2 regions of the Micromonospora sp. RL09-050-HVF-A genome follow, and region 1 is predicted to be linked to the other one. Evidence: predicted binding sites of a transcription regulator. Region 1 holds the regulator's gene; the other holds the start of a gene.

Region 1 (14,439 bases):
CAACTGTGACTCGATGGCGTTGCGCAGGTCGGTGGCGGGGGTGGCGGGCCGGCCGGTTACCGCGGCGACGACCCGGTCGCGCAGCCGGCCGATCCGGGCCTCCAGCGTCCGGAAGAACTCGCCGGTGCCGACGAACTCCTGCCAGCGGGCGAGGACCTCGCCGCGGAGCAGCCGGCCGTCCTTCAGCCCTTCGGTGACGGTCCGGTGCGCGCCCTGGTAGGCGGCCCGGACCCGGTCGTCGAGGGCGTCGGCGGCGACCATCTGCTCGTCGGCCGCGTCGGCGAGCATCTCCACCGTCGGGTGCAGTGAGGCGAGTGCGCCGTCGAGGGTCTGCCGGACCACGGCGGCCCGGGCCTCGGCGTCGGCGGCGAGCCGGGCGAACCAGGTGCCCAGCGGTGCGGTGACCCGGTCGGGCAGCAGGCCCTGGCCGTCGACCCAGGTCTCCGGCAGGACGAACAGCGGTGCCGCGCCCAACTCCTGGGCGGCGAGCATCTCGGACAGGTGGGCGGCGATCTCGTCGGCGGCCTCGGGGGGCACCCGGTCCAGCACCATGGCGATCGCGGCACCCCGGGAGCGGGCGGTACGCAGCAGCTCCCACGGGACGGCGTCGGCGTACCGGGCGGCGGTGGTGACGAAGAGCCAGAGATCGGCGGCGGCGAGCAGTTGGCCGGCGAGGGCCCGGTTGGCGTCGACCACCGAGTCGATGTCGGGGGCGTCGAGGAAGGCCAGCCCCGGGGGGAGCGCGGGCGCGGTGACCAGGTGCAGGGTGCCCGGATCCTCGCTGGGTTCGTTGGTCCGGGTCAGGCCGGGCAGCAGCTCACCCTGGCGGAACCAGGCGGCGTCGGCGGGGTTGCAGACCAGCACCGGGGAGCGGGTGGTGGGGCGGAGCACGCCGGCGGCGCTCACCCGGGCCTGGACCAGGCTGTTGACCAGGGTCGACTTGCCCGCGCCGGTGGAGCCGCCGACGACCACGAGCAGCGGGGCGTCGAGCCGGGCCAGCCGGGGCAGCAGGTAGTCGTCGAGCTGGTCGGTCAGCGCCCGGCCGGTGTGCCGGGCCGGCTCGGCCGAGGGCAGCGCGAGCGGAAACCGGGCCGCGCCGATCGCGGCCCGCAGGCCGGTGAGGGCGGCGGGCAGGCCGTCTCCGGTGGGGCCGGGCGGCGTCTCGTCGGTCTCCGACGGCCCGGTGCGGGCGGCGACGGTGGGCGCGCCGGACCGGGTGGCGGGATCGCCGTGCGTCGTCACCGCTAAAGCGTGCCCGACCGATGCAACAGAGACAACCGGAGGGTAGTAACGGTCGGGTTGCGTCGGGTCGGCTCAAGTCGACTTGCGCTTTGGCGATCGCGTGGCACTATTGAGTCAAGTTCACTCAACTTGTGGTGTGGTCGCTGCGGGCGGCCCTCCCGGGCAGGCCCTCCGACCTGCCCACCCGTAACGAAGCGAGGAAGCGAAGATGGCACGTGCGGTCGGTATCGACCTCGGCACGACGAACTCCTGCGTCAGCGTTCTCGAGGGCGGTGAGCCCACCGTCATCGCCAACGCTGAAGGCTCGCGGACGACCCCGTCGATCGTCGCGTTCGCCCGTAACGGCGAGGTGCTCGTCGGTGAGGTCGCGAAGCGCCAGGCGGTGACCAACCCGGACCGGACCATCCGCTCGGTCAAGCGGGAGATCGGCACCAACTGGACCGTCGACATCGACGGCAAGAAGTACACCCCGCAGGAGATCTCGGCGCGCACGCTGATGAAGCTCAAGCGGGACGCCGAGGCGTACCTGGGTGAGCAGATCACCGACGCGGTGATCACCGTTCCCGCCTACTTCAACGACGGGCAGCGGCAGTCCACCAAGGAGGCCGGTGAGATCGCCGGCTTCAACGTGCTGCGGATCGTCAACGAGCCGACCGCGGCGGCCCTGGCGTACGGGCTGGACAAGGGCTCCAAGGAGCAGACCGTCCTCGTCTTCGACCTGGGCGGCGGCACCTTCGACGTGTCCCTGCTGGAACTGGCCGAGGGCGTCGTCGAGGTCAAGTCGACCAGCGGTGACAACCAGCTCGGCGGTGACGACTGGGACCAGCGGATCATCGACCACCTGGTGAAGACGTTCCGCGGCGAGCACGGCATCGACCTGGGCCAGGACAAGATGGCCCTCCAGCGGCTCCGCGAGGCGGCCGAGAAGGCCAAGATCGAGCTGTCGGCGGCCACCACCACCAACATCAACCTGCCGTACATCACCGCCGGCGCGGCCGGCCCGCTGCACCTGGACGTGACGCTCAGCCGCGCCGAGTTCCAGCGGATGACGCAGGACCTGCTGGACCGCTGCAAGGGCCCGTTCGAGCAGGCCGTGAAGGACGCCGGCATCAAGATCTCCGACGTCGAGCACGTGATCCTGGTCGGCGGCTCCACCCGGATGCCGGCCGTCACCGACCTGGTCAAGCAGCTCACCGGTCGCGACCCCAACAAGGGCGTCAACCCGGACGAGGTCGTCGCCGTCGGCGCGGCCCTGCAGGCTGGCGTGCTCAAGGGTGAGGTCAAGGACGTCCTGCTGCTCGACGTGACCCCGCTGAGCCTGGGCATCGAGACCAAGGGCGGCATCTTCACCAAGCTCATCGAGCGCAACACCACCATCCCGACCAGGCGCTCCGAGGTCTTCACCACGGCCGACGACAACCAGCCGTCGGTGCTGATCCAGGTGTTCCAGGGCGAGCGCGAGATCGCGGCGTACAACAAGAAGCTCGGCACCTTCGAGCTGACCGGCCTCCCGCCGGCGCCGCGTGGCGTGCCGCAGGTCGAGGTCGCCTTCGACATCGACGCCAACGGCATCGTCAACGTGCACGCCAAGGACCTGGGCACCGGCAAGGAACAGAAGATGACGATCACCGGCGGCTCCTCGCTGCCGAAGGACGACATCGAGCGGATGCGCCGCGACGCCGAAGAGCACGCCGACGACGACAAGCGTCGCCGCGAGGAGGCGGAGGCCCGCAACGTGGCCGAGGCGCTCCAGTGGCAGACCGAGAAGTTCCTCGCCGAGAGCGGCGACAAGCTGCCGACGGAGAACCGGGAGCAGCTCAACGAGGCCCTCGGCGAGCTGCGCGGCGCGCTCGGCGGTCAGGACATCGAGAAGATCAAGGCGGCCCACGAGCGGCTCGCCCAGGTCTCCCAGCAGGCCGGTTCGCTGCTCTACGCGCAGCAGGCCGAGCAGGGGGAGCAGCCGGGCGCGGCAGGTCCGGGCGCGGGCGCCGGTGCCGGCGCGGGTGCCGGTGCCGCCGGGGCCCCGAAGGCGGGCGGCCCGGACGACGTGGTCGACGCGGAGATCGTGGACGAGGACAAGAAGTGACGGTCCGCGCCGGACACGAACTCACCGCACAGGGATCGAGGTAGTCGTATGACGGAGAAGCCACGAGTCGCCGACCCGGGCGCCTCCGGGTCGACGCCGGGTGGCTCCGAGCCCGCCGACGACGGGCCGCGGGTCGTCATCCGGAACAACCGCAAGCTGGGCAGGACCGAGGAGCCGCCCGCCGCCGCCGACGCCGGGGCGGACGCCCCGGCCGAGGGGCTGGTCGAGGAGGCCGAGGTGATGGTCGACGAGATCGAGGCCGAGGCGACCGCGCTCGACGGGCCGGCACCGACCGGTCCGCCGGTGGTGGACGCCCCCGCGCAGCCGGTCGACGACAGCCCGACCGGCTCGCCGCTCGGCGCCGAGCTGGAAGCCCTCCGGGCCGAGCTGGACGAACGGACCCGGGACCTGCAACGGGTGTCGGCGGAGTACGCCAACTACCGCAAGCGGGTGGACCGGGACCGGGGCGTGGTCCAGGAGCAGGCGACCGGCTCGGTGCTCGCCGCGCTGCTGCCCATCCTGGACGACCTGGACCGGGCCCGGGAGCACGGCGACCTGGTGGGGCCGTTCGGCACGGTGGCCGAGCAGCTCACCACGGCGCTGGGCAAGTTCGGCCTGACCCCCTTCGGCGAGAAGGGCGATCCGTTCGACCCGACCCGGCACGAGGCGGTCGCGCACCAGACCTCGCCGGACGTGGACGAGCCCACCTGTGTCCAGGTGATGCGCCGGGGCTACCTGCTCGGTGAGCGGCTGCTGCGGCCGGCCATGGTCGCGGTCGCCGACCCGCAATAGTGCACGGCCATCCGGTCGCCCCGCCCACCCTCACCCGGTGGGCGGGGCGACCGGGCCACATCTCACGGAAGGGGGTGGACCGGTGAGTTCCAAGGACTGGATCGAGAAGGACTTCTACGCCACGTTGGGCGTGGAGAAGTCCGCCTCCTCAGACGAGATCAAGAAGTCGTACCGGAAACTGGCCCGGGAATCGCACCCGGACCACAACCCCGGTGACCCGAAAGCCGAGGAGCGGTTCAAGGGCGTCTCCGAGGCGTACGCGGTGCTCGGCGACGACACCAAGCGCCGCGAGTACGACGAGATGCGCTCGCTGTTCGGCTCGGGCGCGTTCCGTCGGGGCGCGCCCGGCACGGGTCAGCCCGGCGGTGCCCCGTTCGACGTCTCCGACCTGTTCGGCGGCGGTGGCGGGGACACCCGGTTCGGTGGTGGCGGCTTCACCGACCTGTTCAGCTCGATCTTCTCCGGCGGTGGTGCCGGTGGTGCCGGTCCGACGCGGGCACGTGGCCCGGCCCGGGGCCGGGACGTGGAGACCGAGGTGGCCCTCGACTTCGGGGACGCGGTGCGTGGTGTCACCCTGCCGTTGACGCTGCGCGCGCCCGGGGTCTGCGACACCTGCCACGGCAACGGCGCGAAGCCCGGCACCCAGCCGACCGCCTGCCCGGTCTGCCACGGCGCCGGGGTGACCACCCGGGACCAGGGGTCGTTCAGCTTCTCCGAGCCGTGCCGCAACTGCCAGGGCGTCGGCACGGTCGTCGAGGAGAAGTGCCCCGAGTGCCACGGCACCGGCGGGGTCACCAAGACCCGCACGTTGAACGTCCGCTTTCCCGCCGGGGTGGCCGACGGGCAGCGGATCAGGTTGGCCGGGCGGGGCGAGCCGGGTCAGCGGGGTGGGCCGGCGGGCGACCTGTTCGTCCAGGTGAAGGTCCGCCCGGACGACCTGTTCGGGCGTACCGGTGACGACCTGACGCTGGCCGTGCCGATCACCTTCGCCGAGGCGGTGCTCGGCACCGACCTGCGGGTGCCCACGCTGGACGGCGCGGTGACCCTGCGCGTGCCGCCGGGGACCCCGTCCGGTCGGGTGCTGCGGGCCCGGGGCAAGGGTGTGGTGCGTCGCGACGGTCAGGCCGGTGACCTGCTGGTCACGTTGGACGTGGTGGTGCCGGCGACGGTGTCGGACGAAGCCCGGGCGGCGCTGGAGTCGTTCGCCGACGCGACGCCGCCGGCGGCCCGGGAACATCTCGACGCGCGGGTGCGTCGGGTCGGTTGACCGGTTGACGGGTGCGGAGGTGAGTGGAGATGTCGGACGGGTTCGTCGGTTCGGGTGACGCCGCCTACGAGGCCAAGGTGCTGATGATCTCGGTCGCGGCACGGATGGCGGGGATGCACCCGCAGACGTTGCGTCAGTACGACCGGCTCGGCCTGGTGCAGGCCGGTCGGGCGGCCGGTGGCGGGCGACGCTACAGCGTGCGGGACGTGGTCCTGCTGCGTGAGGTCCAGCGGCTCAGCCAGGACGAGGGTGTCAACCTGGCCGGGGTGAAACGGATCATCGGGCTGGAACGCCTGGTGGAGCAGGCCCAGCAGCGGGTGGCCCGACTGGAGGCGGAGCTGGACGCCGCCTACCGCCGGATCGCCGAGCTGGAGACGCTGGCCAGCGGTTTCTCCCGGGGTGACCTGGTGCCGACCAGTCGCACCTCCACGGCGCTGGTGGTCTGGCGTCCCCGCCGCACCCCCGACCGCTGACCCTGGCCCGGCCCGCCGGGTCGGCGGTGGTCTGCGGTCGGGGTTTTCCGGCGGTGGGTGGTCGTTCCGGCTAGCCTGTTGTCAGGTCCAACCAGGTCAATTCGGACTCCGACGGCGGGGGGAACCGTGGCGGAATCGGCGAAGAAAGTGGCCCGGCAGGCGGAGGAGCGGCTCAACAAGGTGGCCGAGAACGTCCGGGAGAAGTTCGACCGGGTCACCGAGGGCAAGTTCTCCGACACGGTGAAGAACGGCAGGTTCGCCGAAGGGGCCGACCCCGGGGCGGACCGGGAGCGGACCGGGGAGAAACGCCGCAACCAGGGCGGATCGGCACGCTGACGATCCGTCGACGTGCGGGCCGGGACCCACGGGGGTCCCGGCCCGTTCGCCGTCCGGCTGCGGGTGCGCCGCCGGTCAGCCGAGCCGGCGGTTGTCCCGGACCAGGCCGCCCTCGCACCAGTCGTGGTAGGTGAAGAGTTCCTGCCGGGCCAGCAGCGCCCGACTGTTGTACGCCCAGTTGCGCATCAACTCGTCGCCGTCGCGTTCGGCCTGCTCCACCAGTTTGCGGAAGCGACGCTTGGGGTGGGCGCGGAAGTTCGTTCGGATGCCGTCGGCCGCGTAGATGTAGAGGCAGTGCAGGGCGAAGCGGCGCGCGGGGCAGGCCGGGTCCAACGCCAACTCGAACAGGGTGAGCACCAGGTGGTCGCCGGAGACCAGCAGGTCCCAGTCTTGTGGCAGCGAGGTCAGCGGCACCGAGTCCGGCTGGTACGCCCAGGCCCGTAGCTCCCCCGACGACGGGTCGACGGGGTTGGCGAAGCCGTGGAACGGCGGATCCTGCACGCTCACCGGCAACCTTCCGCTCACATCCACGGGGTGCCTCCGTGCGCCCGCGGGACCCTGTCCTGCTGGGGCGCAACGCTAGCCGCCGCTGCCCGGCCGGCGGAAGACCCCGCCGGGAGCAATTCGGCAACGGAGGCCCTGGCCAGGCCACCTGTGTGAGGGGCCTGGCCAGGCGGTTCTCAGTCCGTGGCGGGTACCGGCTGGGGCTGTCGGGCGGCGATCCGTCGACGCAGCCTCTGCTTGAACCAGCGCATGTCGGGCAGGCGGGCGAGCATCGGACCGGTGATCACGGTGATCAGCACGTACGCCGTGGCGAGCGCCGCCAGTTTGGGTTCGACGGTGCCGGCGGCGACGGCCAGACCGGCGATGACGATGGAGAACTCGCCGCGCGGCATCAACGCGAAGCCGGCCCGCCAACGGCCCGGTTCGGCGATGCCGGCCCGGCGGGCCGCCAGGTAGCCGGTGAGCAGCTTGGTCCCCATGGTGACCACGGCCAGCACGATCGCGGGCAGCAGCACCGGCGGCATGTCCCGGGGGTCGGTGACCAGGCCGAAGAAGACGAAGAAGACCGCGGCGAAGAGGTCCCGCAGCGGGGAGAGCAGTTCGGTGGCGTGGTGCGCCACCGGCCCGGACAGGGCGATGCCGACCAGGAACGCCCCGACGGCGGCGGAGACCTGGAGCCGGGCGGCGATGCCGGCGACCAGCAGGGTCAGGCCGAGCACCCCGAGCAGCAACGCCTCCGGGTCCTTCGCCGACAGGGCGGCGGAGATCAGGTGGCCGAAGCGGATGGCGACGACCAGCACGATCACCACGGTGAACACCGCGACACCCAGCGCGATCCCACCCTTGACCAGGCCCACGCCGGCCAGCAGCGCGGTCACCAGCGGCAGGTAGAGCGCCATCGCCAGGTCCTCGATGACCAGCACGGAGAGGATGACCGGGGTTTCCCGGTTACCGACCCGGCCGAGGTCGCCGAGCACCTTGGCGATCACCCCGGACGACGAGATCCAGGTGATGCCGCCGAGCACCACGGCGGCCACCCAGCCCCAGCCGAGCAGCAACGCGAAGCCGAAACCGGGCAGGGCGTTGAGCGCCGCGTCGATCAGGCCGGCCGGGGCCGCCGAGCGCAGGTTGCCGACCAGCTCGTTGGCGCTGTATTCCAGGCCGAGCATGACCAGCAGCAGGATGACGCCGATCTCGGCGCCGACGGCGAAGAACTCCTCGCTCGCGGCCAGCGGGAGCAGGCCACCGTGCCCGAAGGCGAGCCCGGCGAGCAGGTAGAGGGGGATGGGGGAGACGCCGAACCGGCGGCTGAGCCGGCCGAGCAGCCCGAGCAGAAGCAGGAGCGCGCCGACCTCGATGAGCAGTGTGGTGGTTTCGTGCATACGCCTCAGCCGTCCGGGTCACTGTCGGCGAGGATGGCTGTCACCCCGTCGAGACCCTGCCGGGTCCCGACCACGACCACCACGTCACCGGCCGCGAAGCGGAAGGTGGGATCGGGCGAGACGTTGACCTCGCCCTGCCGGAGCACCGCCACGATGGAGGCGCTGGTGCGGGTACGTGCCTTGGTGTCACCGAGCCGCTTGTTGACGTACTTCGACCCGGCCGGGATGGCGATCTGCTCGGTGAGCAGCCCGGCCGCCTGCTCGCGCAGGCCGGAGAGCTGACCCAGCATCAGCGACGCGCCGAGGATGTCGGCCAACGCCTCGGCCTCGTCGTCGGTCAGCGGGATGTCATGCTGGCAGGAGTCGGGATCGTCCGGGTCGTAGAGGACCAGGTCGCGGCGGCCATTGCGGTGGGAGACCACACCAAGCCGGCGACCGGACTCCGTCATCAGATCATGACGTACGCCGATTCCGGGTAAGGCGGTCTGTTCGACACGTACTCGCACGGACGCGAGGCTATACCCTGCGCCCAAGCTGGGCCCGTTGGACGTCTGTGCTGCTGGCGGGCGCTTTCCGGCAGGCACCGGCTGTGCTCGCCGGCTCGCCGGTCGGTAACCCTGTGGGGCCGGGTGGCTGGCTCAGGACGAGCCCTCGGCGGGTGCGGCGACGAAGACGCCGACCCCTTCGAGGGTTTCGGTGAGCCCGGTGGCACGCAGGATCATCATGGCCTTGCCGACCACGGTGTCCGACACGCCGTATTCCCTGCACAGCTGCGACCTGCTCGGCAGCTTGGTGCCGGGCGGCCACTCTCCTGAATCGATCTTGTTCTTCAGCTCGTCTGCGAGCACCTGGTACTGCTGCTTGGGCATGCTTCACTCCCCGGATGGCACGCCTATCTGATCACGCTCGCACCTCCAACCTCAAGCAATTGTGGGTGGGTCGTTGACCTGCAACCGGTACCGATTGTAGGTTCGAGGTGAACGCCCCCGGATGGCACTCGGGGCGCTCAGACGGTCGGGGCGGGCATCCCCCGTGGCCCGTCCCGACCATGTCACCGGCCCTGTCGTCGTACCGCTGAGGTGGGCTGCGACGGCAGGGCGGGCAGCCCGGCCGAACCGGCAGCGCGGCCGGGCTGCCCTTCCAGCACCGCGACACCGAGCCGTCCAGCGAAGGAGCGCCATGGGGTACGAGTCGCCGCACCCACCGTCGAAGCTCGACCTTGGTCAACTCAGGTGGGGCGATATTGCGGTGTCCGAGCCATCGCTATACCGCCATTGGGCCGATACTGCTTCGGCCCGCCCGGGGTGGCGTGAGCCGGGTCGGGCGGGTGGGGAGGCATGACCGGGCGGTATGTCGTACACCTGCCGGTGGTCGCTGCGGACCTGGCGCGGGCCAAGATGCTCGCCCGGACGGCGGCCCGCTCGCTGGCCTTCCTCGCCCACGTCGACCCCGGCGAGACCACCGTCTCCGCCGAGGATGATCAGGGGGCACGCCACCGGGTCTTCTGCGACAACCGGCTGGACAGTGGTCGGCGGTGCGTGCTCCGGGCCGACCACGAGACCCCCTGCGCCGCCCGCCTGCCCCGCTGACTCCTGAGCGGAGGTGGGCGAGGCGGGGTGGAGTGCGGCAGGGTGCGGTGGGTCAACTGAGGTGGGCCGGAGTTCGTCGGCCGACCTCGAACGAGAGTTTGTGACGCGAGTCACATAGCGAGAGTTGAGCGGAATAGGCTCAACTCTGGTGGTGTCTCTTACTAGTGGACACGCCGATCCCGGGGGAGCCCATGAACACGGAACGACTCACCACCAAGAGCCGCGAAACCATCACCGGTGCCGTCGCGCTGGCCAACCAGCGTGGTCACGCCACCGTGGAACCCTGGCACCTGCTGTCGGCACTGCTCGACACCGACGGTTCCACCGCTGCCGGCCTGCTGCGCGCCGCGGGTGCCGACCCCGCCGAGCTGCGCCGGGTCGCCCAGCGCGCGGTCGACGCGCTGCCCGCAGCCCGTGGGTCCAGCATCGCCGAGCCCACCCTCGCCCGCGAGTTCGTCAACGCCATCGGGGCCGCCGAGCAGATCGCCCGGCCGCTCGGCGACGAGTACACCTCCACCGAGCACCTGCTGGCCGGTCTGGCCCGGGTGGGTGGCGCGGTGTCCAACGCGCTGAAGTCGGCCGGGGCCACCGAGGAGAACCTGGTCGCCGCGTTCCCGACGGTGCGGGGCGGGGACCGGCGGGTCACCACCGCCGACCCGGAGCAGACCTACCAGGCGCTGACCAAGTACGGCGTCGACCTCACCGCGAGCGCCCGCGACGGCAAGATCGACCCGGTGATCGGCCGGGATTCGGAGATCCGCCGGGTGATCCAGGTGCTCTCCCGGCGTACCAAGAACAACCCGGTGCTGATCGGCGAGCCCGGCGTCGGTAAGACCGCGATCGTCGAGGGCCTGGCCCAGCGGATCGTGGCCGGCGACGTGCCCGAGTCGCTGCGCGACAAGAAGCTGGTCTCGCTCGACCTCGGCGCGATGGTCGCCGGGGCGCAGTACCGGGGGCAGTTCGAGGAACGGCTCAAGTCCGTCCTGGAGGAGATCAAGAACTCCAACGGGCAAGTCATCACCTTCCTCGACGAGCTGCACACCGTGGTCGGCGCGGGCAAGGGCGAGGGCTCGATGGACGCCGGCAACATGCTCAAGCCGATGCTGGCGCGCGGCGAGCTGCGGATGGTCGGCGCGACCACCCTCGACGAGTACCGCGAGCACATCGAGAAGGACCCGGCGCTGGAGCGTCGGTTCCAGCCGGTGCTGGTCGGCGAGCCCACCATCGAGGACACCATCGGCATCCTGCGCGGCCTCAAGGAACGCTACGAGGTGCACCACGGCGTCCGGATCACCGACGCCGCCCTGGTCGCCGCCGCGTCGCTGTCCGACCGGTACATCACCGACCGGTTCCTGCCCGACAAGGCGATCGACCTGGTCGACGAGTCCGCGTCCCGGCTCCGCATGGAGATCGACTCCCGGCCGGTCGAGGTGGACGAGATCGAACGGGCGGTCCGCCGGCTGGAGATCGAGGAGATGGCGCTGGCCAAGGAGCCCGACGCCGCCTCCGCCGAGCGGCTGGAGCGGCTGCGTAAGGAGCTGGCCGACAAGCGCGAGCAGCTCACCGCCCTGTCCGAGCGCTGGCAGACCGAGAAGAGCCACATCACCAAGCTCTCCACCGCCAAGGAGGAGCTGGAACGCCTCGGCGGCGAGGCCGAACGGGCCGAACGCGACGGCGAGCTGGAACGCGCCGCCGAGCTGCGCTACGGCCGCATCCCGGCGCTCAAGGCCGACCTGGCGCGGGCCGAGGAGGAACTCGCCCGGCTCCAGGCCGACGGCGCGATGCTCAAGGAGGAGGTCGGCGCGGACGACATCGCCTCCGTCGTCGCCTCCTGGACGGGCATCCCGGCCGGCCGGCTGCTGGAGGGCGAGACCGCCAAGCTGCTGCGGATGGAGGAGTCGCTGGGCGGCCGGGTCGTCGGCCAGGCCGAGGCCGTCGGTGCCGTCTCCGACGCGGTACGCCGGGCGCGGGCCGGCGTCGCCGACCCGGACCGCCCCACCGGCAGCTTCCTGTTCCTCGGCCCCACCGGCGTCGGCAAGACCGAGCTGGCCAAGGCGCTCGCCGAGTTCCTCTTCGACGACGAGCGGGCCATGGTCCGCATCGACATGAGCGAGTACGGCGAGAAGCACTCCGTCGCCCGCCTGGTCGGTGCCCCGCCCGGCTACGTCGGCTACGAGGAGGGCGGGCAGCTCACCGAGGCGGTGCGCCGCCGCCCCTACTCGGTGATCCTGCTGGACGAGGTGGAGAAGGCCCACCCGGACGTCTTCGACATCCTGCTCCAGGTGCTCGACGACGGTCGGCTCACCGACGGTCAGGGTCGTACCGTCGACTTCCGCAACGCGATCCTGATCCTCACCTCCAACCTGGGGTCGTCGGTGATCAGCGACCTGACGCTCGCCGAGGAGCAGCGCCGGGAGGGGGTGCTCGCGGTGGTCCGCTCGCACTTCAAGCCGGAGTTCCTCAACCGGCTCGACGACATCGTGGTCTTCGCCGCGCTGCGCGGGGACGACCTGCGGTCGATCGTCGACATCCAGCTCACCCGGCTGCGTCGGCGCCTCGGCGACCGCCGGCTGGCGTTGGACGTCAGCGACGCCGCCCGGACCTGGCTCGCCGAGCACGGGTACGACCCGATCTACGGTGCCCGCCCGCTGCGCCGCCTGGTCCAGTCGGCCATCGGCGACCAGCTCGCCAAGGCCCTGCTGGGTGGCGTGATCCGGGACGGCGACACGGTACGGGTCGACCTGTCCGACGACAAGAACGCCCTCACCGTCACCTCCACCTGACCCCGCCCCCGCCGCCCCTCCCCCTCCCGCCCTCCCTCCCGCCCCGCCCCCGCCCTGGTGATCAAGAGGTTTACGTCACGAGAGCGCTTTCCCTCGACGTAAACCTCTTGATCACCCCCCGCCCCGGCCTTCCTGCGCCGGTGATCAAGAGGTTTACGTCACTGGGAGCGCTCTCTGGTGACGTAAACCTCTTGATCACCGCGGTTGGCGAGAGCTGAGTGCGGTTGGGCGGAGGTTGAGTGGGGGCGGGGTGGGTCGAGTGGGGGGTGGGGCGGGTTGGGTGGGGGTGGGGTGGGTGGTCAGGGGTGGGGCGGGGAAAGGAGAGGGGCATGTTCGGGATGCGGAAGAAGAGCGGCGACCCGGAGCTGGACGCCGCCGTGCGGGAACTCGCCGGGGCGGACACTGTCGCCTTTGGCGGGGTGGGGTTCGCCGGCACGCTGCTGCCGGTGACCGAGGCGTACCGACGGGTGGGGGAAGCGTTCGCGCAGCGCCCCCGGCAGGCCCGTGAGCAGGTCGACTGGCTGCTGCGGCACGGCTCGCCGGCCGGCCGGGCGTACGCGGCGACGCTGTTGGAGGGGGTCGATCCGGCGGCGGCCCGGGATGCCTGGGCGGCCCTACGCGGCATCGACGACGAGTTCACCACCTTTGCCGGCTGCACGATGGGCAGCACCACGCTGGGCGGGTACGCGGCGGACCGGCTGGCTGGTCAGCACACCGACGATGACACTCGGTAGCTGACTGTTTACTCAGGATTCGCTGAGTTTCCCCAGGTGCGCGGGGTGCGCGGGGTTGTTACCGTCTCCGCCGATGCACTTGGGGAGGTGGTCGGGGTGAACGGTTCGGTCGCGTACGTCGTGGCAACGTTGGGATGTCTGATCGGGGTCGCCGGGATCGTGGTGGCGGCGGTGGCTTTCAGCCGGAGCCGGAAACCGAACCGGCCGACACCGGCGAAGGACCCGTTCCGCGACACCGACTCCGACGCGCTGCGCGGGGACCCCCGCAAGCTCAAGCCCGGCGACATCGTCGAGATCCGTGGGGTGTCCTACGCGGTTCGTGGCTCGGTGCACCTGGTCGAGGGCGGCTGGAGCTGGGCCGAGCACCTGCTGGACACCGTCGAGGGCGACAAGCGCTGGCTCTCCGTCGAGGAGGACCCGGACCTGGAGCTGGTGCTCTGGACGGCCGAGCCGGCCGCCACGATCACCCCGGGCGCACCCACCCTCGACTTCGCCGGCCGCCGCTACTCCTGGGAGGAGTCCGGCCAGGCCCGCTATTCGGCCACCGGCAGCACCGGCCTCGACCCGTACGGCACCGTCCGCTACCAGGACTACCGGGGCCAGGGCGGCGAGCGGCTCTCCTTCGAGGCGTACGGGGACGCCGGCTGGGAGGTGGGCCGGGGCGAGCGGCTGCACCGCGCGGACGTGATGGTGTACCCGCAGTCCGGCCCGGGGGGGTCCTGATCGTGCTGGTCAGCCTGGACACCCCGTACGTCGACACCTGCGCCGCCGACCTGAGCCTGGCGCTCGGTGGCCCGGAACGCCCCGCCCTGCACATCCGTGACGTGACCCTGCCCGGCGGCGTACGGCTGCGGCTGCGCCTGCTCGGCGCGTCCCACCAGGTCGTCCTCACCACCCCGACCGGGTTCACCACCCCGGCCGCTTCGACCGGGCTCGCCGACGCGGACATCCCGACCGGGCTCGGCACCCCGGCCGCTCCGACCGGGCTCGGCACCCCGGCGGCTTCGACCGGGCTCGCCGACGCCGACACCTCGACCGGGTGGGCCGACGCGACGGGTCCGGCAGCGGCGGGTGGGCTGGTCGAGACGGTCGCCTGCCTGCCCGGTCGGCCCCCGCACCTGCCCGGCGACCTGCACGACGAGGCGGGTGGCTACCGGTTCACCGCGACCGTGCTGCGCCCCGCCGAGGGGGAGCTGCACACCCGGATCGCCGCGCTCCGCGCCGACCTGGCCGACGACCCGTACGCCCTGG
Region 2 (14,439 bases), 3.5 Mb from region 1:
CTGGCCGAGGACCTCGCGGCGGTGGCGGTGGGCGACCGGTTGCCGGTGGGTGACCGGCCGGCGGTGGCTGTGACCGACGAATCGGCCCTGCTCGACCGGGACGAGCTGCGCCGGCAGATCTGCGTGCTGCGGGACCGGCGCGACGAGTTGGCCACGCCGTTCGCCTTCGGTCACCTCTGCGGGGACTGACCCCTCCGGGAACGACCCGCCGTCATTTTCCGGCGACGTGTGGTGACAATCCGGCCCGGCCGAAAAATGGTCCCGGATTCCTCGATCCGCTTTGAACCTTCGTCCGGGCCGGCCCGTACCTAAGCGGGAATGGACAGGATCTTCCCAGCCGCGCCACCCGACGCGGCGGACGGTGCGGAAAGGCATCGTCGGCCATCGACGTGCGACCGGAACGTCGCAGTGACCCCGGTGGGGGAGACCGACCCGAAGGTCGTCTCCTCGTCGGGGACACGAGTCAGGTACCGGATCGAGAAGGAGAGCAATTCGATGCGCAGGTCCACAGGGGCACGCCGGTCGTCCGGTAACGCGCGGAGCAAGCGGCTGCTGGCGGCGGTCGGTGCGCTCGTCGTCTTCGGCGGCATCGCCGCCGTCACCCAGATCTCATCGGCCGGGGACAAGCCGAGGCAGCAGGCCCGCAACGTCTCGTCGGCCTGTGTCGCACCGAGCCCCGGCGCCACCTCGCCGAGCGGGCGGGGCAGCACCACCCAGACCTGGCAGAACGGCCGGTGGGTCCGCAACCACTGGGGTGACGGCCAGATGTCCGTCGCCGAGTGCCAGGCCGTCAAGGCCGGCAACGCGCCGGTGACCACGCTGGCCTCGACGGTGGCCTGCCCGGAGGTCACCCCCCGGTTGCCGCAGATCCCGGCCCAGGCCAAGGCCGAGGTGGACAAGGAACTCGCCCTACTGAAGACCCAGATCGACGACGCCAACAAGCGGCTGGCGGCCGAGGGGCGCAACGGCAAGGCGTTCATCGACAACGCGATCCTCGGCCCGCTGGCCGACAAGCGGCGGTCCGCCCTCAACCGGATCGCCACCGCGATCGGCCGGTTCGCCCAGCGCCCGCAGGGCCTGGAGCAGCTCGCCGGCTGCCAGGTCGCCGCCGCCGCCAACAACGGCGGCCAGAACGGTGGCAACAACAACGGCGGCCAGAACGGCAACAACGGCGGCCAGAACAACAACGGCGGCAACAACGGCAACAACGGCGGCCAGAACGGCGGCAACAACAACGGCGGCCAGAACGGCAACAACGGCAACGCCCTGGGCGTGCTCGCCAAGGACTGCGCCAACAGCCGGTTGCAGCCGCACGACGGCTTCCAGAACGGCAACCGCTGCGTCAGCACCGCGTTCGGCGAGGTCGGCGCGGCGGCCAACAACCCGTCGCTGCTGATCACGCAGTTCCCCAACCAGGTGCAGCGCAACCAGGCCTTCAGCCTGAAGGTCTCCACCCGCAACCTGGTCCGTGACCGGTTCCTGGCGGCCGGGCAGGGTGGCTACTACCTGGAGAGCTCGGTGCTCAACGGTCAGGGCCTCACCCGTGGTCACTTCCACACCGCCTGCCGGATGCTGCAGAACACCAACCAGGCCCCGTCGAACCCGCAGGACGTCCCGGCGTTCTTCGTGGCCACCGAGGACGGCAAGGGCGGCAACCAGTCCGACGACGTGACCATCCAGATCCCGGGCCTGCCGCAGTCGGGTACGGCGCAGTGCGCGGTCTGGGCCGGTGACGGTTCGCACCGGGTTCCGATGATGGAGCGGGCCAACCAGACCCCCGCCTTCGACGTGGTGCGCATCCGGGTCAACTGACCGGACAGACGACAAAGGCCACGGGCCGCCCCGGGGAACTCCCCGGGGCGGCCCGTGGCCTTTCGGGTGGGTCCACTTCTCCGGAGGCCGACGCTGAGGCCCGGTGCGGCCGGCGGGTGGCGATCCTGTTCCGGAGGCCCCGCGTTCCGGGCGGCCAGCGAAGCGACGCATTCCACGGCCCGCGGTGCGGTGTGTTCCGGGCGGCCCGCGGTGCGGGGCGTTCCGGGCGGCCAGGGCCGGGCGGGCCGGCAAGGGTTTTCGGTGACGGCGCAGCGGGTGGAAATTGTGGACACGGCGAAAAGCGCCGGGGTCGCCGCTGTTATCTCAGCGTGACCCCGGCGCGTCCGTTCGTGACCTGACCGCCCTCAGCGGCTCTTCCACGCCTCCACGACCGAGACCGGGATGCGGCCACGCTCGGAAATCTCGTGGCCGTTCTTGGTCGCCCATTCCCGGATGGCGCGGTTCTGCTCGCGGTCCATTCCCGAGACTCCGGCGCGAGCGGGGCGGCGAGCCGGCCGACCGGTCTCGACCGCGCCCCGCCCCATTCGGCGGCCAGCGGTGATGTACGCGTCGAGCGTCTTGCGCAGCACCCCCGCGTTCTCGTCGGAGAGATCGATGGTGTACGCCGCCCCGTCCAGGCTGAACTCGACGGTCCGATCGGCCTTTCCGCCGTCGAGGTCGTCGGTCAGAACGGTGATTACTTTCCTTGCCATCGCCATTACTCCCTGTGTTGAGCGGGGTGTGCTAAGAGTTTGACGTATCTGACGGCAAATCCGCAACAATACGCCTCTCTTTCATTTGACGGGTCGGGTCAATCCTGGGAAATCCGGGTCTGGCCAATGCTGGCCGAGGGTGGAGGTGCGGGCGGGATGTGTCCTGGGTCACATCCCGGAACACGGGGCACGGTTTGTGACTTGAGTGAGACACGCTCAACCTCAAGTGATGGCAGGTGTCCGATGGCAACCCTCGCGGTACTTCCCCTGACCGACGTCGTCCTGCTCCCCGGCATGGTCATCCCGGTGACCCTCGACCCGACCACCCAGGCCGCCGTCGACGCCGCCCGGGCCGGCGGCGACAACACCCTGCTCGCCGTACCCCGCATCGACGGCGAGTACGGCCCCGTCGGCACGATCGCCACCATCGAGAAGGTGGGCCGCCTCCCCGACGGCGAACCCGCCGCCGTGGTGCGTGGCCTGGCCCGTGCCCGGATCGGCTCCGGCGTCCCCGGACCCGGCGCCGCCCTCTGGGTGGAGGCCACCCGACTCGACGAACCCGCCCCCGCCGGCCGCGCCCGCGACCTGGCCCGCGAGTACCGCGCCCTGATGACCTCGGTCCTCCAGCAGCGGGGCGCCTGGCAGGTCATCGACGCGATGGAACGGATGACCGACCTGTCCGAGCTGGCCGACGCGGCCGGCTACGCGCCGTGGCTCAGCCTGGCGCAGAAGACCGAACTGCTCGCCGCTCAGGACGTCACCGCCCGGCTGGAGCTGCTCGTCGGCTGGGTGAAGGACCACCTGGCCGAACAGGAGGTCACCGAACAGATCACCAGTGACGTCCGGGAGGGGCTGGAGAAGTCCCAGCGGGAGTTCCTGCTCCGCCAGCAGCTCGCCGCGATCCGCAAGGAACTGGGCGAGGACGAGCCGGACGGCTCCGCTGACTACCGCTCCCGGGTGGAGACCGCCGACCTGCCGGACAAGGTCCGTGAGGCGGCGATGCGTGAGGTCGGCAAGTTGGAACGGGCCAGCGACGCCTCACCCGAGGCGGGGTGGATCCGCACCTGGCTGGACACGGTGCTGGAGATGCCGTGGAGCACCCGTACCGAGGACAACACCGACCTGGCGACGGCGCGGGCGGTGCTCGACGCCGACCACGCCGGCCTGGCCGACGTCAAGGACCGCATCCTGGAATACCTGGCGGTGCGCAACCGCCGTGCCGAGCGCAACCTCGGCGTGGTAGGCGGGCGCGGCTCCGGCGCGGTGCTCGCCCTCGCCGGCCCGCCCGGAGTCGGCAAGACCAGCCTCGGCGAGTCGGTGGCCCGCGCGCTGGGCCGCAACTTCGTCCGGGTCTCCCTCGGCGGCGTCCGCGACGAGGCCGAGATCCGTGGGCACCGGCGCACCTACGTCGGTGCGCTGCCCGGCCGGATCGTCCGCGCGCTGCGCGAGGCCGGCTCGATGAACCCGGTGGTGCTCCTCGACGAGGTCGACAAGCTCGCCGCCGGGTACGCCGGTGACCCGGCCGCCGCCCTGCTGGAGGTGCTCGACCCGGCCCAGAACCACACCTTCCGCGACCACTACCTCGAAGTCGACCTCGACCTGTCCGACGTGCTCTTCCTGGCCACCGCCAACGTGGTGGAGGCCATCCCCGGCCCGCTGCTGGACCGGATGGAACTGGTCACCCTGGACGGCTACACCGAGGACGAGAAGGTCGCCATCGCCCGCGACCACCTGCTGCCCCGGCAGCTCCAGCGGGCCGGCCTGACCGCCGACGAGGTGACCGTCACCGACGAGGTGCTGGCGCTGATCGCCGGCGAGTACACCCGGGAGGCCGGCGTCCGGCAGCTCGAACGGGCCCTGGCGAAGATCCTGCGCAAGGTCGCCGTGACCCTGACGACCGACCCGACCCCGGTCCGGGTGGACACCGACACCCTGGCCGGCTACCTGGGCCGGCCGAAGTTCACCCCGGAGTCGGCGGAGCGCACGGCGGTACCCGGCGTGGCCACCGGCCTGGCCGTCACCGGCGCCGGCGGTGACGTGCTCTTCATCGAGGCCACCAGCATGGACGGTGAGCCCGGGTTGACCCTCACCGGGCAACTCGGCGACGTGATGAAGGAGTCCGCCCACATCGCGCTGTCCTACCTGCGCGCCAACGGGCGGCGCTACGGCCTCGACCCGAACGTCCTGGCCGGACGCCGGATCCACCTGCACGTGCCGGCGGGCGCGGTGCCCAAGGACGGCCCGAGCGCCGGCATCACCATGGTCACCGCGCTGGCGTCCCTGGTGACCGGCCGGCCGGTACGGCCCGAGTTCGGGATGACCGGCGAGGTGACGCTGTCCGGGCGGGTGCTGCCCATCGGCGGGGTGAAGCAGAAGCTGCTCGCCGCGCACCGGGCCGGCCTGACCGAGGTGATCATCCCGGCCCGCAACGAGCCGGACCTCGACGACCTGCCCACCGAGGTACGCGAGGCGTTGACCGTGCACACCCTGGCCGACGTGGCCGACGTGCTCGCCCTGGCGTTGCGCCCGGCCGAGATCGACGCGGAGACGCTCGGCGGCCGGCCGGTCGGGGCCGCCTGACCGGCCTCGCCCGACCGCTTCCACGGCCCTCGGCGTCCCACCGGGCGTCGGGGGCCGTCAGGGCCGTAGCCTGACCATCCCCGTTACCGCATCCGCCACCACGGTGGCACCCCCCGGAGGCGACCGCCGATGAACCTGTTCCTGTGGATCCTGCAGATCCTGCTCGCCGCGCTCTTCGCCGGCGCGGGGCTGACCAAGCTGACCCAGCCCAAGGAGAAGTTGCGCGACCGGATGGGCTGGGTGGAGAACGTCCCGCCCACCCAGGTCAAGGCGCTCGGCGCGGTCGAGGTGCTGGCCGCGCTGGGACTGGTCCTGCCCGGCCTCACCGGCATCGCCACCGTGCTCACCCCGCTGGCCGCCGTCGGGCTGGTGATCGTGATGATCGGCGCGATCGTGGTGCACGCCCGCGCCAAGGAGCACCCCGGCACCGCGATGACCGTGGTGCTGCTGATCCTGGCGGCGATCGTCGCCTGGGGCCGCTTCGGGCCGTACCCGCTCTGACGAACGCGACCGGCCCGCGCCCCCGTCCTGGGGTGCGGGCCGGTGTCGCGTGTCGGGTCAGTGCCCCTCGCCGCCACGGTCGCGCCGTACGGTCGCCTTACGGCCCTTGATGGTGCTGTTGCGCAGCCCCGCGATCACCTCGTCGGCGACGCCCTGCGGCACCTCCACCAGGGAGAACCGGTCGGCGATCTCGATCGAGCCGATGTCGCGGCCACTCACCCGAGTCTCGCCGGTGATCGCACCGACCAGGTCCTGCGGGCGGACCCCGGCGCGGCGGCCCAGGCCGATGAAGACCTGCGCGGTGCCGCCCGTGCGGGGCCGGCCGCCACCGCGCCGGTCCCCGCCCCGGCTGTCGAACCCGGGCCGGGACTCCCGGGGCGGACGGACCGCCACCTGCGGGATCTCCTCGTCGTCGTCGGAGCCGGGCAGGGCCGCCTCGTGGGCCAGCTTGACGGCTGCCAGCGCCACCTCCATCAGGTCGAACTCGTCGGACAGTGACTCGACGATCACCCGGAACGGGTCCAGGTCGTCCTCCAGCAGGCTCTCCCGCAGCGCCGCCTGGGTCAACGCCAGCCGGCGGGTCCGCAGGTCGGCCACCGTCGGGATCTTGTCGATGGTGATCCGCTGGCCGGTGACCCGCTCGATGGTCTTGAGCATCCGGTGTTCCCGGGGCTCGGCGAGGGTGATCGCCACCCCCTCCCGACCGGCCCGGCCCACCCGGCCGATCCGGTGCACGTACGACTCCGGGGCCGACGGCACGTCGTAGTTGACCACGTGGGTGAGCTGCTCGACGTCCAGCCCACGGGCCGCCACGTCGGTGGCCACCAGCAGGTCGGCGGTGCCGGCGCGCAGCCGCCCCATCACCCGGTCCCGCTGCTCCTGGCTCATCCCGCCGTGCAGCGCCTCGGCCCGGTAGCCGCGCCCGTTCATCGTCTCGGTGAGCCGGTCCACCTCCTCCCGGCTGCGGCAGAACACGATCGCCGCCGTCGGCGACTCCACGTCCAGCACCCGGCCCAGCACCGCGGGCTTGTGCGCCCGGGTGACGATGTACGCGCTCTGCCGGACCCGGGGCGCCTCCCCGGCGACCGGCTGCTCCCGCCCGATCTGGATCCGCTCCGGGTCGGTCAGGTGCTTGCGGGCCAGGCCGTCGATCCGGGCCGGCATGGTGGCCGAGAAGAGCACCGTCTGGCGCTGCGCGGGCGCGTGCTCCAGGATCGCCTCGATGTCCTCGGCGAAGCCCATGTCGAGCATCTCGTCGGCCTCGTCCAGCACCACCGTGGCCAGCGCGCCCAACCGCAGGGTGCCCCGGGCGATGTGGTCCAGCGCCCGGCCGGGGGTCGCCACCACCACGTCCACGCCCAGGTCCAGGGCGCGCAGTTGACGGCCGATCGGCTGGCCGCCGTAGATCGGCAGCACCCGGGCCCCGAGGTCCTTGCCGTACCGGTGGAACGCCTCGGAGACCTGCACGGCCAGTTCCCGGGTGGGCACCAGCACCAGCGACACCGGGTCACCGCCGGAGCGGTCGTCCGGCATCCGCTGCAACAGGGGCAGGGCGAACGCGGCGGTCTTGCCCGTACCGGTCGCCGCCTGCCCGAGCAGGTCCCGTCCCGCCAGCAGCAGCGGGATCGCCTCGCGCTGGATGGGGGTGGGCTCCTCGTAGCCGAGCGCGGCGAGCGCGCCCAACAGCTCGGCGCGCAGCCCGAGATCGACGAAGGCGGGTACGCCGTCGGAGTCGTCGGGCGCGGAGAGGTCGGTCGGTGTAGGTGCGGAACTCATGGGACAAAGTTTTCCATCATCCCCGTCGGGCCGTCGCGCCGACCGGCCCCACCGTGCCGACCGGCACAGCCGCGCCCGCCCGCCGGCTAGCCTGACGGGCGTGCGTACGGTGGAACTGCTCTGCTGCCCGGTGCTGGAGGAGACGGTCCGCACCGCGTGGGACAGGCTGGCCGGGGCGGGGCTGCCCAGCCTGGCCCGGCACGGCCACCCGACGAACCGGCCGCACCTGACGCTGGCCGCCGTCGAGGCGTTCCCGCCCGGCGCGGTCGACCGGCTCGCCGGTCTCTTCGATGCCGCGCTGCCCCTGCCGGTCCGGCTGGAACGGGTGGCGGTGCTCGACGGCAGCGCGCCGCTGGTCTGGTTGGTCCGGCCCACGGCGGAGCTGACCGCCCTGCACGGGGCCGTCTGGGCGGCACTGGACGGCGCGGACGGGCAGCGGCCCTGGCACGCCCCGGGGAACTGGGTGCCGCACCTGAGCCTCGCGCTGCGCTTCCGCGACCACGACCGGCGGCGGGCCCGCGCGGTGGTCGGCGGTGACCGGCCGGAGGGCCGGTTCGTGGCGGCACGCAGCTACGACGGCGACACCCGGACCGTCCGGCCGTTGGGCGGTGACTTCCCGGCGGACTGACGGTGGTCTATGGTGGGCGGAGCGCTCCCGTCGACGGTCCATCCGACCGCCCGGCGGGTCACTGCTGCGCCGGTCCGGTCGGGTGTCACTGCCATCCCCACCGGAAGAGGCCCCATGCCCCACCATGTCCGACGGCGTCCGGTCGCGCTCGCGGCTGCCGCCCTGCTCGCCCTCGGCGGGCTCGCGGCTGTGCCGCAGCTCGCCTCCGCCGCCCCCGACCCCGGCTCACCGGTCAAGGTCAACCAGGTCGCCTACGTGCCGGGGCTGCCCAAGCAGGCCACCGTCGTGAACTCCGCGAACTCCCCGCTCGGCTGGACGCTGCGCAACGCCGGCGGCGCCACGGTCGCCTCCGGGCAGACCACGGTACGGGGCACCGACGCGCTCTCCGGCGACCCGGTGCACATCGCGGACTTCTCGGCCTACGACACCCCGGGCACCGGCTACGTGCTGTCGGTGGGCGGGAGCAACAGCTACCCCTTCGACATCTCGGCCGACCCGGTGCGCCGGCTGCGCGGTGACTCGCTGGCGTTCTTCTACCACCAGCGCAGCGGCACCCCGATCGACGCCCAGTACGTCGGTTCCCGCTACGCCCGCCCGGCCGGGCACGTCAACGTCGCCCCCAACCGGGGGGACAACAACGTGCCGTGCCGCACCTCCTGCGGTTACACCCTGGACGTGCGCGGTGGCTGGTACGACGCCGGTGACCAGGGCAAGTACGTGGTCAACGGCGGCCTGTCCACCTGGCAGCTGCAGAACATCTACGAGCGCACGCTGTACGTGAACGGGGCCGACAAGTCCGCCGTCGCCGACGGCACGCTGGCCATCCCCGAGCGGTCCAACGGGGTGCCGGACGTGCTCGACGAGTCCCGCTGGGAGTTGGAGTTCCTGCTCAAGATGCAGGTGCCGGACGGCCGGACCAACGCCGGCATGGTGCACCACAAGATCCACGACCAGAACTGGACCGCGCTGCCCACCCGTCCGGAGCTGGACAGCGAGCCCCGGCTGCTCTCCCCGGTGAGCACCGCCGCCACCCTCAACATGGCGGCGGTGGCGGCCCAGGCGTCCCGGCTGTGGAAGCCGTTCGACGCCTCCTTCGCCTCCCGGGCCCTGGCCGCCGCCGAGAAGGCGTACGCCGCGGCGAAGGCCAACCCGAACCGGCTCGCCCCCGCCACCGACAACACCGGCGGCGGCGCGTACGAGGACAACACCGTCACCGACGAGTTCTACTGGGCGGCTGCCGAGCTGTACGCCACCACCGGCTCGACGGGCTACCGCAACGACCTGAGCAGCTCCCCACACGCCCGGGGAGCGGGCTTCACCCGGGGCGCGTACGACTGGAGCTGGACGGCCGGGCTGGGTGACACCACCCTCGTGCTGGTGCCGACCGGCCTGGCCAGCGGCGACGTGAGCGCGATCCGGTCGGCGATCGTCGGTTTCGCCGACCGGATGCTCGCCCAGATCGCCAACCAGGGCTACCCGGCCCCGGGCAGCGGCAACGGCACGTACTACTGGGGTTCCAACGGCGCGGTCGCCAACAACGCCAATGTGCTCGCCCTGGCCTACGACCTGACCCGCACGACGCGGTACCGCAACGGCGCCTTCGCCGCCTACGACTACCTGCTCGGCCGCAACCCGCTCAACCAGTCCTACGTGGCCGGGTACGGGGACAAGCCGGTGCGCAACCTGCACCACCGGTTCTGGGCCAACCAGAACGACGGCTCGCTGCCCACCGCGCCGCCCGGCTCGCTCTCCGGCGGCCCGAACAGCGAGTTGCAGGACCCGGTCGTGCAGGCCCAGCTCGGTGGCTGCAAGCCGCAGAAGTGCTTCATCGACGACATCGGCGCGTACTCGGTCAACGAGGTGGCGATCAACTGGAACGCGGCGCTGGCCTGGCTGGTGCACTGGGCGGCCGAGCAGGCCGGCAGCGGCACCGGCCCGGACCCGACGCCGACCCCCACGGTGACGCCGCCGCCGACCACCACGCCGCCCCGCCGACCACCACGCCGCCGCCGACCACCACGCCGCCGCCGGCCGGCGGGTGCGCGGTGACCTACTCGGCGAACAGCTGGAGCACCGGCTTCACCGGCAGCGTCACGTTGGCCAACACCAGCGCGGCGGCCTGGTCGTCGTGGCGGTTGACGTTCCGGTTCACCGGTAACCAGCAGATCAGCCAGGGCTGGTCGGGCCGGTTCAGCCAGAGCGGCAGCGAGGTCACGGTGACCAACGAGAGCTACAACGGCGCGGTCGCGCCGAACGGCTCGGTCAACCTCGGCTTCAACGCCACCTACAGCGGCACCAACGCGACCCCGACCGGGTTCGCGGTGAACGGGACGGCCTGCACCCTGCGCTGACCCGCGCCCGCACCGGGCCGCCCGTCGCACGTCGACGGGCGGTCCGGTCACGGTCCCGTACGGGCCCCGGCCGGTGCGGGACCGGGCGACGCCGCCGGCCGTGTGTCGCCCTTCGGGGGCTGTGGGAGGAATGCTCGGTCTCCACCGGTTCACCACGGTTACGGTGCCCTCAGGTTCATCCGCACCGTGTCGCACCGGGAGAGGACCGACCATGCGCGTGCCCAGCCGAAGCCCCGGCCCCCAACCCGGCGTCACCCCGCCCGCCCCGGCCCGGCGGACGCCCGCCCCGACCCGTCCCGTGCGGCCGGCCGCCCCCGACCTCGACGCCTACCGGCAGGCGGTCGCCGAGCTGCTGGTCGAGGTCGGCGCGCTCGCGGGGACCGCCGGCACCGCCGCCCGTCAGGTGCTGCTCGACCAGCGGCTGCGCGAGCCGGCGATCGCCGACGTGCTCGACGCCACCGGGCAGGGGGTGCTGGGCGCCCGGGAGACCCTGCTGCTGGAGTTGGCCCGCCACCAGCCCGACCGGCCCGCCCCGGGCCCCGACCTGACCGCCCTGGTCCGGATCTACCTGCTGTCCCGCATCGACCTGATGTGGTGGCGGGACACGACGGCCCTGGCGACCGACGAGCAGGTCGACACGCACCCCGACCTGATCGACCTGGAATGGCTGCGCCGTCGTGGTCTGCTCGGCTTCCGCTACCGGGAACAACCGGGAAGCGTCCTGGGCCGGGGGGTGCGCGCCGTCCGGGGCCGGCTGCTGCCGGATACCGCCCCGCCCACCGCCGGTGTGCCGTTGCGCCGGACCCGCCGCGAGGTCGTCGCGCTCCTCAACGACCTGGCCCGGGAGTTCGCCCGGTCCGCCCCGCCCGGCACCCCGCCGCTGTGGGTGACCAACCTGGCCCACAGCGCCGAACACCGGTACCGGCTGCGCCGGCTCGGCCAGCCGGCCATGCTGCCCAGCGGCCACTGCCTCGGCTGGGCGGTGGACCTGGAACTGGCCTGGTACGCCCGGTTCGGCGCGCGGGACGTGCTGGCCGAGATCCTGCTGGCCCGGCAGGCCGCCGGTGAGCTGAACGTCATCGACGAGGGTCCCGCCTGGCACGTCTGCCTGGCCCCCGCCGCCCGCGCCCGGCTGCGCTCGGCGTACGAGGCCGAGATGGGGATCTGAACGCCGACCGTGCCCACGCGGGCGGGACACCGCCGCCGGGTCAGCCGACGACCAGCAGGGCGAGCACCGCGGCGACGGTGCCGAGCACCGCGACCACCGCGCTGGTCGCCACGAACCGGCCCAGCGGCACGGTCACCCCGGCGGCGCGGCAACGCTCGAACCACAGCAGGGTCGCCAGCGACGCCCACGGCACCGCCAGCGGGCCGACGTTGGTGCCGATCAACAGCGCCAGCAGCCGGGTCCCGTCTCCGGGTGGGAGCACCGCCTCACCGGCCAGGTAGGCGGGCAGGTTGTTGACCAGGTTGGCCAGTAACGCCCCGGTGCCCCCGGCGCGCAGCGCCCCCACCGTGCCCCCGGCGTCCCCGAGCAGCACGGAGACCAGGTCGTCCAGCCCGTGCCGGCCGAGGGTCTGCACCACCAGGAACAGGCCGGTCACGAAGACCAGCAGCCGCCAGGGCAGCAGCGCCGGGCGCAGGGTCCGCCGGGACCGGACCGCGAAGCCGACCACCACCAGCCCGGCGGCGACGGCGGCGGCCACCCCGATCTCCACCCCGGCCAGGATGCCGGCGACGAGCAGCAGACAGCCGGCGACCGCCGTGCCGAACAGCAGCCGGTCCGCCGGCCGGTGCGGTGGGGGAGGGGTGAACCGGTCGGCGTCGCGCCGCCCCCGCCGCCAGTACCACAGCCACAACCCCGCCATGGTCACCCCGATCGCCGCGACCTGCGGCAACGCCATCCGGGCCGCGTACGCCGCCGGGGTCAGCGCGATCCGGTCGGCGGCGAGCAGGTTGGTCAGGTTCGACACCGGCAACAGCAGGCTGGCGGTGTTGGCCAACCAGACCGTGGTCATCGCCAGCGGCCCCGGGGCGGTGCCCAGCCGGCGGGCCAGCGCGATCATCACGGGGGTGAGCAGGACCGCGGTGGTGTCCAGGTTGAGGGCGATGGTGGTGAGCGAGGCGAACCCGACGCAGAGCAGGAACAGGCCGGCGAAGCTGCCCCGCGCGGCGATCGCCAGCCGGGTGGCCAGCACGTCGAACACCCCGGCGACGGCGGTCAGCTCGGCGAGCACCACGACCGCGCCGAGGAAGAGCAGCAGTGGCAGGATGCGGTGCAGGGTCGCCGCGGCGTCGGCCCGGGGCAGCAGCCCGGTGGCCACCGCGCCGAGGCCCAGCAGGGCCAGCCCGATCGCCACCCGGTCCAGCGGGTGCAGCCTCGGACGGCGGTGCCGTCGGGTCGGTACGGGCGGTGTCCCGCCGGCAGGTGTCACGGCGCACGATCCTCGCACAGCCGGCCCTGCTCCGACGCCGGTTGGCCGCAACTGCCCGCCCGACGACCCCGTACCGGTGGGCCCGACATCGACGTGCGCGGTTCCCGCCACGGTGGACATCCCGGCACGGCTGCCCTAGCGTTCAGGAGATATGCGCAGGATGCTGCTGGGGGCCGGACTGGCCCTGTCGCTCGTCGCCACCGGCTGTGCCCAGGCCACCCCGACGGATCGGGCCACCCCGACCGAATCGGACCGGACCGCCTCGGCATCGGCGTCCGCGAGCCCGCCGGTCGCCTCCCGGCAGGACCCGGAGCAGGCCCGGCGTACGCTGGACAGCCTGCGCAAGGTCGACGACCTGCCGCTCTACGAGATGACCTACGTCGGTGGCTACGACCCGACGGTGGGCACCGACGCCCGGCCGGACACCGGCCCGTTCGGCTGCTCGTTGTTCGTCGCCTCCGGTGACCCGGCCCGGCCGTTGTTCGCCCGCAACTTCGACTGGGACGCCAACCCGGCGATGGTGCTGCGCACCGACCCACCCGAGGGCTACGCCTCGGTCTCCCTGGTCGACCTGTCCTACCTGGGGGTGGGCCCGGACCCGACCGGGGACCGCCGGCTGCTCGACGCGCCGTTGCTGCCCTTCGACGGGATGAACGAGCGGGGGCTGGCCGTCGGGCTGGCCGCCGACGACAACGCCACCGCGAAGCCGGTGCCGGGCCGGCCCACCGTCGGGTCGGTGCGCATCCTCCGGTTGGTGCTGGACCGGGCGGCCACGGTGGACGAGGCGGTGGCGCTGTTCGGCCGGCACAACCTCGACTTCGACGGCGGGCCCCCACTGCACTACCTGCTCGCCGACGCGGGCGGCCGGTCGGCGGTGGTCGAGTTCGTCGACGGGACGATGCGGGTGCAGCGGGGGCAGGGGCGGTGGCAGGCGCTGACCAACGTGCCGGTGGTCGACGTACCCGAGCAGCAGCGTCGCCGCGACCGCCGCTACGGCGTCCTCGCGGCGGCGCTGGACGCGGCCGACGGCCGGGTCGACCCGACGGCGGCGCTGCGCCTGCTGGACCAGGTCCGGCAGGGGCACACCCGCTGGTCGGTGACGTACGGGCTGCGTGACGGTGAGGTCCGGCTGGTCACCGTGGCCGGCGGTGGCACGGAACGCCGTTACCAGTTGCCGATCCGCTGACCCCGCCACCCGCGCGTCCCTGCACGCACGGCGTCCCTGCACCACGAACGGCCCGGCCCCAGCGGGCCGGGCCGTTCGTCGTCGGTTGGTCGGGCTACCAGCTCAGGTAGCCGGCCTGGGTCTGCACGTTCAGCTCGGGCATCCGGACCAGGTCGGCCGTCCAGGTGCGCCAGTCGTTGAGCTTGAGCACGTCCAGCCCTTTCTGGATGTCGCTGGAGTAGATGTGCCCGTTGTAGTAGTAGGTCGACCAGGCGCCGCCGGTGGTGAGCTGGGTGTCCGACAGCGGCCCGCGCTCCCAGAAGCCGATCTCCTTTGGCCGGGTCGAGTCGGTGAAGTCCCAGACCGAGACCCCGCCCTGGTACCACGCCTGCACCATGATGTCCTTGCCGAGTACGGGGATCAGCGAGCCGTTGTGGGCCACGCAGTTCTCGGTGTCGGCGTTGGTGCGGGGGATCTT

What was found. Region 1 encodes HspR, which represses chaperone genes until heat shock. Its sites were predicted from a motif close to TTGAGTNNNNNNNACTCAA; they were not measured.
Region 2: the regulator HspR is predicted to act here: its motif matches at 2,727-2,745, upstream of lon (endopeptidase La).

What each region holds. Positions count from the first base shown of each region.
Region 1 is NZ_JAGKQP010000002.1:4,627,456-4,641,894, forward strand. It holds gene J7462_RS20365 (GTPase domain-containing protein) at 1-1,242, opposite strand, end outside; gene dnaK (molecular chaperone DnaK) at 1,451-3,328, shown strand; gene grpE (nucleotide exchange factor GrpE) at 3,377-4,120, shown strand; gene dnaJ (molecular chaperone DnaJ) at 4,203-5,387, shown strand; gene J7462_RS20385 (heat shock protein transcriptional repressor HspR) at 5,417-5,860, shown strand; gene J7462_RS20390 (hypothetical protein) at 5,987-6,196, shown strand; gene J7462_RS20395 (hypothetical protein) at 6,272-6,703, opposite strand; gene J7462_RS20400 (cation:proton antiporter) at 6,877-8,082, opposite strand; gene J7462_RS20405 (cation:proton antiporter regulatory subunit) at 8,088-8,588, opposite strand; gene J7462_RS20410 (winged helix-turn-helix domain-containing protein) at 8,721-8,951, opposite strand; gene J7462_RS20415 (hypothetical protein) at 9,420-9,671, shown strand; gene clpB (ATP-dependent chaperone ClpB) at 9,863-12,454, shown strand; gene J7462_RS20425 (hypothetical protein) at 12,784-13,188, shown strand; gene J7462_RS20430 (DUF4178 domain-containing protein) at 13,285-13,911, shown strand; gene J7462_RS33695 (DUF2617 family protein) at 13,914-14,439, shown strand, end outside.
Region 2 is NZ_JAGKQP010000002.1:1,162,822-1,177,260, reverse strand. It holds gene J7462_RS05490 (hypothetical protein) at 1-189, shown strand, start outside; gene J7462_RS05485 (hypothetical protein) at 496-1,812, shown strand; gene J7462_RS05480 (Lsr2 family protein) at 2,178-2,525, opposite strand; gene lon (endopeptidase La) at 2,769-5,105, shown strand; gene J7462_RS05470 (DoxX family protein) at 5,235-5,606, shown strand; gene J7462_RS05465 (DEAD/DEAH box helicase) at 5,664-7,382, opposite strand; gene J7462_RS05460 (2'-5' RNA ligase family protein) at 7,483-8,010, shown strand; gene J7462_RS05455 (glycoside hydrolase family 9 protein) at 8,125-10,059, shown strand; gene J7462_RS31840 (cellulose binding domain-containing protein) at 10,056-10,361, shown strand; gene J7462_RS05450 (hypothetical protein) at 10,573-11,529, shown strand; gene J7462_RS05445 (SLC13 family permease) at 11,570-12,796, opposite strand; gene J7462_RS05440 (linear amide C-N hydrolase) at 12,957-13,982, shown strand; gene J7462_RS05435 (LVIVD repeat-containing protein) at 14,077-14,439, opposite strand, start outside.